Regions from separate parts of the Arthrobacter sedimenti genome, predicted to be linked through region 2. Evidence: riboswitches for the same ligand, from Rfam matches in the RefSeq annotation. Region 2 holds a riboswitch; the other holds the start of a gene.
What was found. A riboswitch is a leader RNA that binds a small molecule or an ion and turns the genes downstream of it on or off. The one in region 2 is predicted to bind S-adenosylmethionine.
Positions count from the first base shown of each region.

Region 1 (4,162 bases), on a different contig from region 2:
TTGTGACTTCCCGGCTTGCTGCCCGCCCCGTCTTACCGCCCGAGCGGAGGCCCGGCGTCGTACTTTGCCCGTCTAGGCGCTCTTCGCAGCCCTGAAGCCCGCTTCCAGGTCGGCGAGGATGTCGTCGATGTGTTCCAGCCCCACGGAAAGCCTGACGAGTCCCGGGTGCACCCCGGCCACAGCCTGCTGCTCCGGGGAGAGCTGGCTGTGGGTGGTCGACGCCGGGTGGATGACCAGGGAGCGCACGTCGCCGATGTTGGCCACATGGGAGTGCAGCTCCAGGGCGTCGACGAAGCGTTTGCCCGCCTCCGCTCCGCCGGCCAGGTTGAAGGCGACGACGGCGCCCGTCCCCTTGGGCCCGTACTTGCGGCCACGCTCGTACCAGGGGCTGGACGGCAGCCCGGCATAGGCGACCGATTCGACGTCGTGCCTTGCCTCAAGCCAGCGCGCCACTTCCGTGGCGTTGGCAACGTGGCGCTCCACCCGCAGGCTCAAAGTCTCCAGGCCCTGGGAAATCAGGAAGGCGTTGAAGGGCGAGACCGCCGAGCCCAGGTCGCGCAGGAGCTGGACCCGCGCCTTGAGGATGTAGGAGAAGTTGGCCCCCAGCGCTCCATCGGCTCCCAGATCGCGGGCGTAGACCAGCCCGTTGTAGGTGGGATCCGGGGTGTTGAAGCCTGGGAACCGTTCCGGGTCCTTGCTGAAATCGAACTTGCCGGAATCGACGATCACGCCGGCGATGGCTGTGCCGTGGCCGCCCAGGTACTTGGTGGCGGAATGGATCACGATGTCCGCGCCCCACTCCAGCGGGCGGATGAGGTACGGGGTGGAGAGGGTGTTGTCCACGATGAGGGGCACGCCGGCCTGGTGGGCGACTTCGGAGATGCCCTCGATGTCCAGGACGTCCTGGCGGGGGTTGGAGACCACTTCACCGAAGAAGAGCTTGGTGTTGGGCTGGACTGCGTTGCGCCACTGGTCCAAGTTGTCGGGGTCCTCCACGAACGTGACGGAGATGCCGAACTTTTTCAGGGTGTGGGCGAACAGGTTATAGGTTCCGCCGTAGAGGCTGGGGCTGGCCACGATGTGGTCGCCGGCCTCCGCGATATTCAGGACCGCGAACGTTTCAGCGGCCTGGCCGGAACTCAGCAGCAGCGCTGCCAAACCACCTTCGAGGCTGGCGATCCGCTGTTCCACTGCGTCCTGCGTCGGGTTGCCGATGCGGGTGTAGATGGGCGCGAGTTCGGACAGTGCGAAGCGGTTTGCCGCGCTCTCGGCTGTAGGGAACACGAAGGACGTGGTCTGGTAGATGGGCAGGGCACGGGCTCCCGCGGCACTGTCCACTTCCTGGCCGGCGTGGATCTGGCGGGTTTCGAAGGACCAACCGTTGGACATCCAAATCTCCTTTGACATGGGCCCGGCATGCTCACCGGCAGTGCGGGCCGCGCTTGCTGCCGACTCTTGCCGGACAGCCAAGTCTTCACCCGGGGCACCCCACCGCGGATGGAGGGTTGCCGGCCAGCGAGCCGGGGCTTGGCGCTGGCACTCATGACCTGCGCCAAGTCTAGGAACAGCGTTGTTGCTGTGAACAGGATTGTGACGAACATGGTCTTTTCGGCGGCCTCCCCATGGCCATTGAGTGCGCGCAAATCCAGTAAGGGTACCCTTAGCTGAGAGCCGCATCACAAAGTGCCAAGATGTTGCCATGCGCATGGATCACGTCTCTTACGCCTGTGAACACGACGGCCTCGCGGCCACCACCGAACGTATTGCAACTGCCCTCGGCGTTGAGGCAGTGAAGGGCGGGGTACACCCCCGGTTCGGAACCCGGAATATGATCATCCCGCTCGCCGGTCACAAGTACCTCGAGGTTGTGGAGGTCCTGGACCACCCCGCATCGGACAAGGCACCGTTTGGACAGGCCGTAAGGGCCCGATCCGCGGCAGGCGGCGGCTGGATGGGCTGGTGCGTCGAAGTGGACGACCTCGCCCCTTTCGAGGAACGCCTCGGCCGCTCCGCTGTCAACGGCAACCGCAAGTTCCCGGACGGGCGCGAGCTGGTCTGGAAGCAGATCGGCATCCTGGGCCTCATTGCCGATCCCCAGGTCCCGTACATGCTCAAGTGGGAGGGTGATCCCTCACTTCACCCGTCCAACGCCTACGAGAGCAGCCTCAAGATGAGCTGCCTGACCATCGCAGGCTCCGCCTCCCGGGTCACCGAGTGGCTGGGTGAGCCGGTGGAGAAGCCGCTTGAGGACGTTGCGGTCGAGTGGGTCGCACCTCACGGGACGCCGGGCATCCTGTCGGTCACGTTCGAAACCGCCAACGGGGCTGTCACTCTCTGACGCTCCAGCTTCCCTTGTTGGGAGATGAGTGCGCCGGGTCCATGCCCGGATAATCTTCGGCCGCCATGAGGTGGTGACAACGGCGTCACCACCTCATGGCGGCCGAATTCATTTAAGCAGCGGCTGCTTTCGCCTGGTCAGAGCCGCGGATTTTTCTGCGCCATGCATGTTCCTTTGCGCGCGCCGGGCGTCTGGGCTGCGGCAGGGAACCTTCGCATAGAAAACGTACGACGGCGGCTGGCGGGCTTTGTGCTCCGGCTGGCGCGCTCCGGCGCTGCATCTATTCCTTTTCGCACCACATATATTCCTGCGCCACGCATATTCCTTTTCGCGACGAGTATATGGGGCTCGAAAAGGAACATGCGCGGCGAAAACGTACGACCGCGGTACTAGACTGGCGCGCCCCCGGGCGCCGGTCCATGCCGTAAGTCTGCATGACAGGTTTGAATGTCAGTGCCTCGAGGGACGATGTTCGTATGGGAATCAGCAGGGGTGTGGGGGCAGGTGCGGAAGGCGTTCATGCCTCCGTGGCCGCTCTTGATGCCTTGGACCGGGAGGATGGGTTCCTGGCCTCCGGCACTGCTGTTGGTTCGGGTGCAGCTGTTGGTTCCGGTGCTGCTGCTGTTGGTTCCGGTGCTGCTGCTGTTGGTTCCGGTGCTGATGTGTTGCAGCGGCGGTATGAGATCCGGCTGGAACGGCTCGAAGTTATCGCCCGGCTGGAGGCGCGGCTGTCCGCGATGAAGGCACGGGACTCAGCCGAGGCCGTCGGGTTTCAGCAGGCCATGACACCGCCGGACGCGTCCCTGCACGACCGCACCTACGCGGAGATGTCCGTAGTGGAGGAAATCGCCGGAGTCCTGACCATCAGCTCCGCCGCCGCCGGGGCGTTCCTGGAACAGTCCCGGAAGGTTTGCTCCCTCCCACCCGTCTTCGAGGCCCTGGCCGCCGGTGACATGTCCTGGCAGCACGCGAAGGTCATCGTCGATGAAACCGAAGGCCTAACTCCTGAGGGCGCGGTGAAGTTGGTGGCGCATTTCTTCGACCCCGACGCACCCAACGCCGCCCGCGGCGCAGCCCCGGGTGAACTCGTCCCCTCCCGGTTCCGGGCTAAGGTCCGTGGCTGGCGCGAACGCCACCACCCCGAATCCATCGAAAGACGCCACACCAAAGGTTGTGCCGACCGGCGCATGGAATACACCCCCGACCGCGACGGCATGGCCTGGATCTCCCTCCACCTCCCCGGCGACACCGCCTGCGCCATCTGGAACCGCACCACCGCCACCGCCCGCGGCCTCCAAGGCCCCAACGAACCACGCACCATCACCCAACTCCGCCCCGACATCGCAGCATCACTGCTCCTCAGCACCGGCAACGCCATGGAGACCAACCGCAACACCACCGCTGCAGCAACCGAGCCGGTCAGCAACGATGAAGGAACCGGTAACGACGACGGGACCGGCACCGCTGCCGGTTCGCGGCCCGTCCGGGAGATCGGGAAGGTACCCGCCCCGCGGGCCGATGTCCTGGTCATGGTGCCGGTGCTCTCCCTGCTGGGTGCGACGGATGAGCCGGCAGTACTGGACGGGGTGGGACCGATCCCGGCCTCGATGGCACGCAAACTCGTCGCGGACGGGGCGGAGTCCTTCTACCGGGTCCTGGTCGACCCCAGGGACGGGGCACCGCTGGAGATCGGGAGGAGGAACTACCGGCTCACCGAGTCCATCAAACGCTGGATCAGGATGCGCGACGCCAAATGCACCTTCCCCGGCTGCACCAACCGCACTCCGGACAACGAAACCGACCACCTCCAAGCCTGGCAACACG
Region 1 is NZ_JBHSDQ010000002.1:425,663-429,824, reverse strand. It holds gene ACFO0G_RS07170 (bifunctional o-acetylhomoserine/o-acetylserine sulfhydrylase) at 73-1,389, opposite strand; SAM riboswitch class IV at 1,434-1,548, opposite strand; gene ACFO0G_RS07165 (VOC family protein) at 1,700-2,338, shown strand; gene ACFO0G_RS07160 (HNH endonuclease signature motif containing protein) at 2,815-4,162, shown strand, end outside.
Region 1: another riboswitch for S-adenosylmethionine. It lies ahead of ACFO0G_RS07170 (bifunctional o-acetylhomoserine/o-acetylserine sulfhydrylase); the one in region 2 lies ahead of ACFO0G_RS15905 (cobalamin-independent methionine synthase II family protein).

Region 2 (4,162 bases):
TCAACGACTCGGACCCCAAGGCGAAAGCGGCCATCGAGGGTGCCTGAGGCCCAACGGCCTTAAAGCAGACGACGGCGGGCGGTGACTTTCATTCCGAAAGTCACCACCCGCCGTCGTTCGTTTAAGGTTTGGCGATGCCGGTGCGGGCCATGGCGTCGGCGTAGGCCGTGCGCATGTCTTCGAGGAACTCCTCCTGGCGTGCAGGGGAACCGGCGAACGCGCGGCCGCTCAGCGAGCGGACCTTGTAGGTCTTCAGGCCGCGGCGCCACAGCAGGGGCACCTCGGTCTTCAGCAGCAGGTTGGCCAGGCGGTTGGCTTCAGTGCCGTGCGCCACGATGACCGATGCGCGGGGCACCAGGGCCAGGAACTTCAGCAGGGGCTTCAGGCCGGCCTGAACCTGGTCCGGGGTGAACTTGCCGTTGGGTTCGCCGGGAACGTGCCAGGGGTGGACGTTCCACGGCATCACGAACTCGGGGCGCAGGCCCAGCTTCCACTGGATGCCCAGCATACGGGTGGCGGCGTCCTGGTCGCCGGCGGTGATGAAGCCGGACGGATCCGCCTCACCGATGTTGGAGTAGAGGCTGACAATGCGGCATTCTTCAACGTCGTGCATCGGATCCACGTAGGGGACCACGGTTCCGGGCTTGGTCTCCCGCAGGGAATCGCACAGTTCGTTGACGGCTGCCACGCTGGGTTCGTAGCGGCGGCTCATGAGCTGTTCGTGGAATGTTTCGGGGGCCAGGGCTGTCATGAAGTGCTGGTTCTCCTGCGGGGATTGGCGTTGCTGCCGCCGGCAGATGAGGGCGCGGGCAGGCGCAACGCATCAGCAGCGGTTGGTTGGGGTGGGCCGGACCTCGCCGGCCTTCCCCAGTTTAGCAAGCCCCGGGAAGCGAAACGCCGGCTGCCCCTTTCCGGTGATGGAAGGAACAGCCGGCGCCCGGACTGCAGGCGTATTTACCAGAGCCGGTTGGTGGCGCGGCGGGCACCCTCGCCCAACGCCTCCAGCTTGGCGAAGGCAATCTGCGGGTGCACGCGGCCGCCCAGGCCGCAGTCGGTGGAGGCAATGACGTTCTCCCGGCCCACCACGTCGGCGAAACGGACGATGCGGTCCGCCACCAGGTCCGGGTGCTCCACGACGTTTGTGGCGTGCGATACGACGCCCGGAATGATCACCTTGCCTTCGGGGAGCTTGGTGTCCTCCCAGATCCGCCATTCGTGTTCGTGGCGCACGTTGGCAGCCTCGAAGGAGTAGGCGCCGGCGTTGACCTGCAGCACGGAGCCGATGATGTCTGCGAACGGGATGTCGGTGGTGTGCGGGCCGTGCCAGGAACCCCAGCAGACGTGCAGCCGGATTTGCTCCTGCGGAAGGTCCCGGAGGGCCCAATTGGTAGCCTCGACGCGCAATTGGATGAACTTCAGGTAGTCCTCCAACGACGGTTCGGGGTTGATCTGGTCCCAGCTCTCGGCCAGGGACGGGTCGTCGAGCTGCACGGTGAGTCCGGCGTCGATGATCGCCTTGTATTCCTCCCGCATGGCGTCGGCACAGGCGTAGACCAGTTCCTCGTCGGACTTGTAGTACTCATTGGCCACCCGGGCGCAGGAGCCGGGGGAAAGCGAGGCCACGAAACCGTCGGAGAGGCCCGCAGCGGCCAGCCCGGTCTTCAGGTTCCTGATGTCCGACGCCACAAGGTCCTGGCCCGTGTACGTCAGCGGCCCGGCGATCTTGGGCTGGGTGACCGACTTGCGGTTTGAGAGGATGCCCGAGGACGGATCGCTATAGGCGTCGTTGAACTTCTGCCGGTCGCGGCGGTCCGGAAAGGAGGTCAGGACGATGTGGCCCGGCGAGGAGCGGTGGACTTGCGAGTCGGCCCAGCGGTCCACGTTGGTCGGTTCCAGGCCGCCGAGTCGGGAAAACGAGTAGTTCCACCAAGCGCCGTAGTCCACGGAAGTGGACATGGTGTGGCCGTACTCGCCGTCGTTGGCGATGTCGACGCCCAGGTCTTTTTGTCGCTGGACAATGTCCACCACCGAGGCCTCGAGGAGATCAAGGAATTCCGGGGTGATGCCGTCGGCTTCCTTGGCCGCATTTGCTGCGATGAGTTCCGGGGTGCGGGGGAGGGAACCGGCGTGGGTGACGCGGATGTGGTCGGTGTTCAGGGACATGCTGGAATCTCTCTTTCCATCGGTCCTGGCAGTAGCACCTTCGGCCAGCAGGACTCCTGCTGGACCGTGGTTGCTGCGGCGTCATCGAGCCAGGTCTCTCGGCCGCTCCGGATGGTTCCCTCTCACTTAAAGCGAGAAGCGCGGGTCTGGGCAAGTCCTGTCCGCTTTGTGTCGCACCAGATGCCGGCGCTTACTTCTTCTGTGCTGTTGGCGTACTTACAGCTTTCGTCCAGCGTATTGACAGATTCTGTCCAGCTTGGTTGGCTCTTGTCACAGCCAAATGAGGGAAACGATGGCTGACTGCCCACTCGCACGAAGCGCATCGCACCCAAAGAAGAGGTCATTCACCGTGAACAAATCCCTGGCAACCTTCAGGAACCTTGCCCTTTCCGGCGCCCTGGCGCTCGCCGTCGTGGCCGGACCGGCGCCGCTGGCCATCGCAGTGGGCGAAGGCCCCGGCTATGACGGCAACGGCCAGATCACCACAACAAAACTGGCCACCTATGACCAGATGGTTTCCTTCCTGAAGGACCAGGACGCCAAGCAGCCCGCCATGGAACTGGAAGTCATCGGCCAGACCGTGAAGGGCCGCGACATCCACCTGGTCAAGTACATTTCCGATCCGGCCAAGCCCACCATCCTCTACCTGACCCAGCAGCACGGCAACGAACAGCTCACCACCGAGGGCGCCATGGAGTTCATCAAGCACCTGGGCACCGGCAAATCGGCGGACATCCTCAAAGGCGTGAACATCCTGGTGGTGCCCATGCTTAACGCGGATGGCGCCATGGGGGACGTCAACTTCTCCCTGGACAACTACCTCGCCAAGGGGGACCGGCACCTCACCCGCTACAACGCCCAGGGCGTGGACCTGAACCGCGACCACGTGGCCAAGGTCCAGCCGGAAACCCAGGCGCTGCACAACAACGTGATGCGCAAGTACCGGATCGACTACATGATCGACCTGCACCACCAGGGCACCCGCGCCGAGCGTGACGGCAAGCTGGTCTCCGGCTCCATCCTGTACCCCACCACTCCCAACGCAGATCCCGCCGTCGTCGAAAAGTCGAAGCAGCTGGGCGCCGTGGTCTTCAACAACGTCGACTCGACCGGCTGGGGCCACCTGGGCAAGTACCAGGGCGGCAGCGCCGAGACCATCAGCCGCAACGGCATCTCCGTGGAATACGGCATCGCCACCTTGCTCTTCGAGATGCGCGGCATGTCCGACCACTACCTGGACGGCTACGCGCTGGGCCAGCGCAGCAACGGCTACCTGATCAAGCAGACGGTCACCACGCTGACGTCCACCGCCGCCGCCATTGCGGACGGTTCCATTGCCGACGCCGACACCTCCTTCTGGGACACCCTCGCCGAGCAGACGTCCCGGCCCGCCGGGGAGGCGGACGACGAATAGCGCGCCAAGGGCCGCCGCTGCCCTATACGCCTGAAGGGCAGCGGCGGGCCAAACGGTGGACAAAGTGCCCCATCGGCTAAACTTGGGTGGTAAGAGCCCCGGGACTCTTCCTTCGCCGTGCCGTGCTGCGGCCGCGCGAAGGCCGGTATGTTCGGGGCATTCTCATGAACGGCGCTGCATAGGCCTGCCACCTGGTGGCCGGACCCGGGCAGCCCGAACGAATGGGGGAGGATCCCATGCCAGCAATTGTGATCGTAGGAGCCCAGTGGGGCGACGAAGGAAAAGGCAAGGCCACCGATTTGCTGGGCGGCCGTGTTGACTACGTCGTCAAGCCCAACGGCGGCAACAACGCCGGGCACACCGTCGTCGTGGGCGGTGAAAAGTACGAACTCAAGCTGCTGCCGGCAGGCATTCTCAGCCCCAATGCCGTTCCCATCATCGGCAACGGCTGCGTTGTGAACCTCGAGGCACTCTTCCAGGAAATCGACGGCCTGCAGGCCCGTGGCGCCGACACGTCCAGGCTGCGCGTCTCCGCCAACGCCCACCTGGTGGCCCCGTACCACCAGGTCCTGGACAAGGTGACCG
Region 2 is NZ_JBHSDQ010000007.1:96,142-100,303, forward strand. It holds gene ACFO0G_RS15895 (DUF3151 domain-containing protein) at 1-47, shown strand, start outside; gene ACFO0G_RS15900 (uracil-DNA glycosylase family protein) at 122-751, opposite strand; gene ACFO0G_RS15905 (cobalamin-independent methionine synthase II family protein) at 955-2,163, opposite strand; SAM riboswitch class I at 2,177-2,281, opposite strand; gene ACFO0G_RS15910 (M14 family zinc carboxypeptidase) at 2,513-3,577, shown strand; gene ACFO0G_RS15915 (adenylosuccinate synthase) at 3,814-4,162, shown strand, end outside.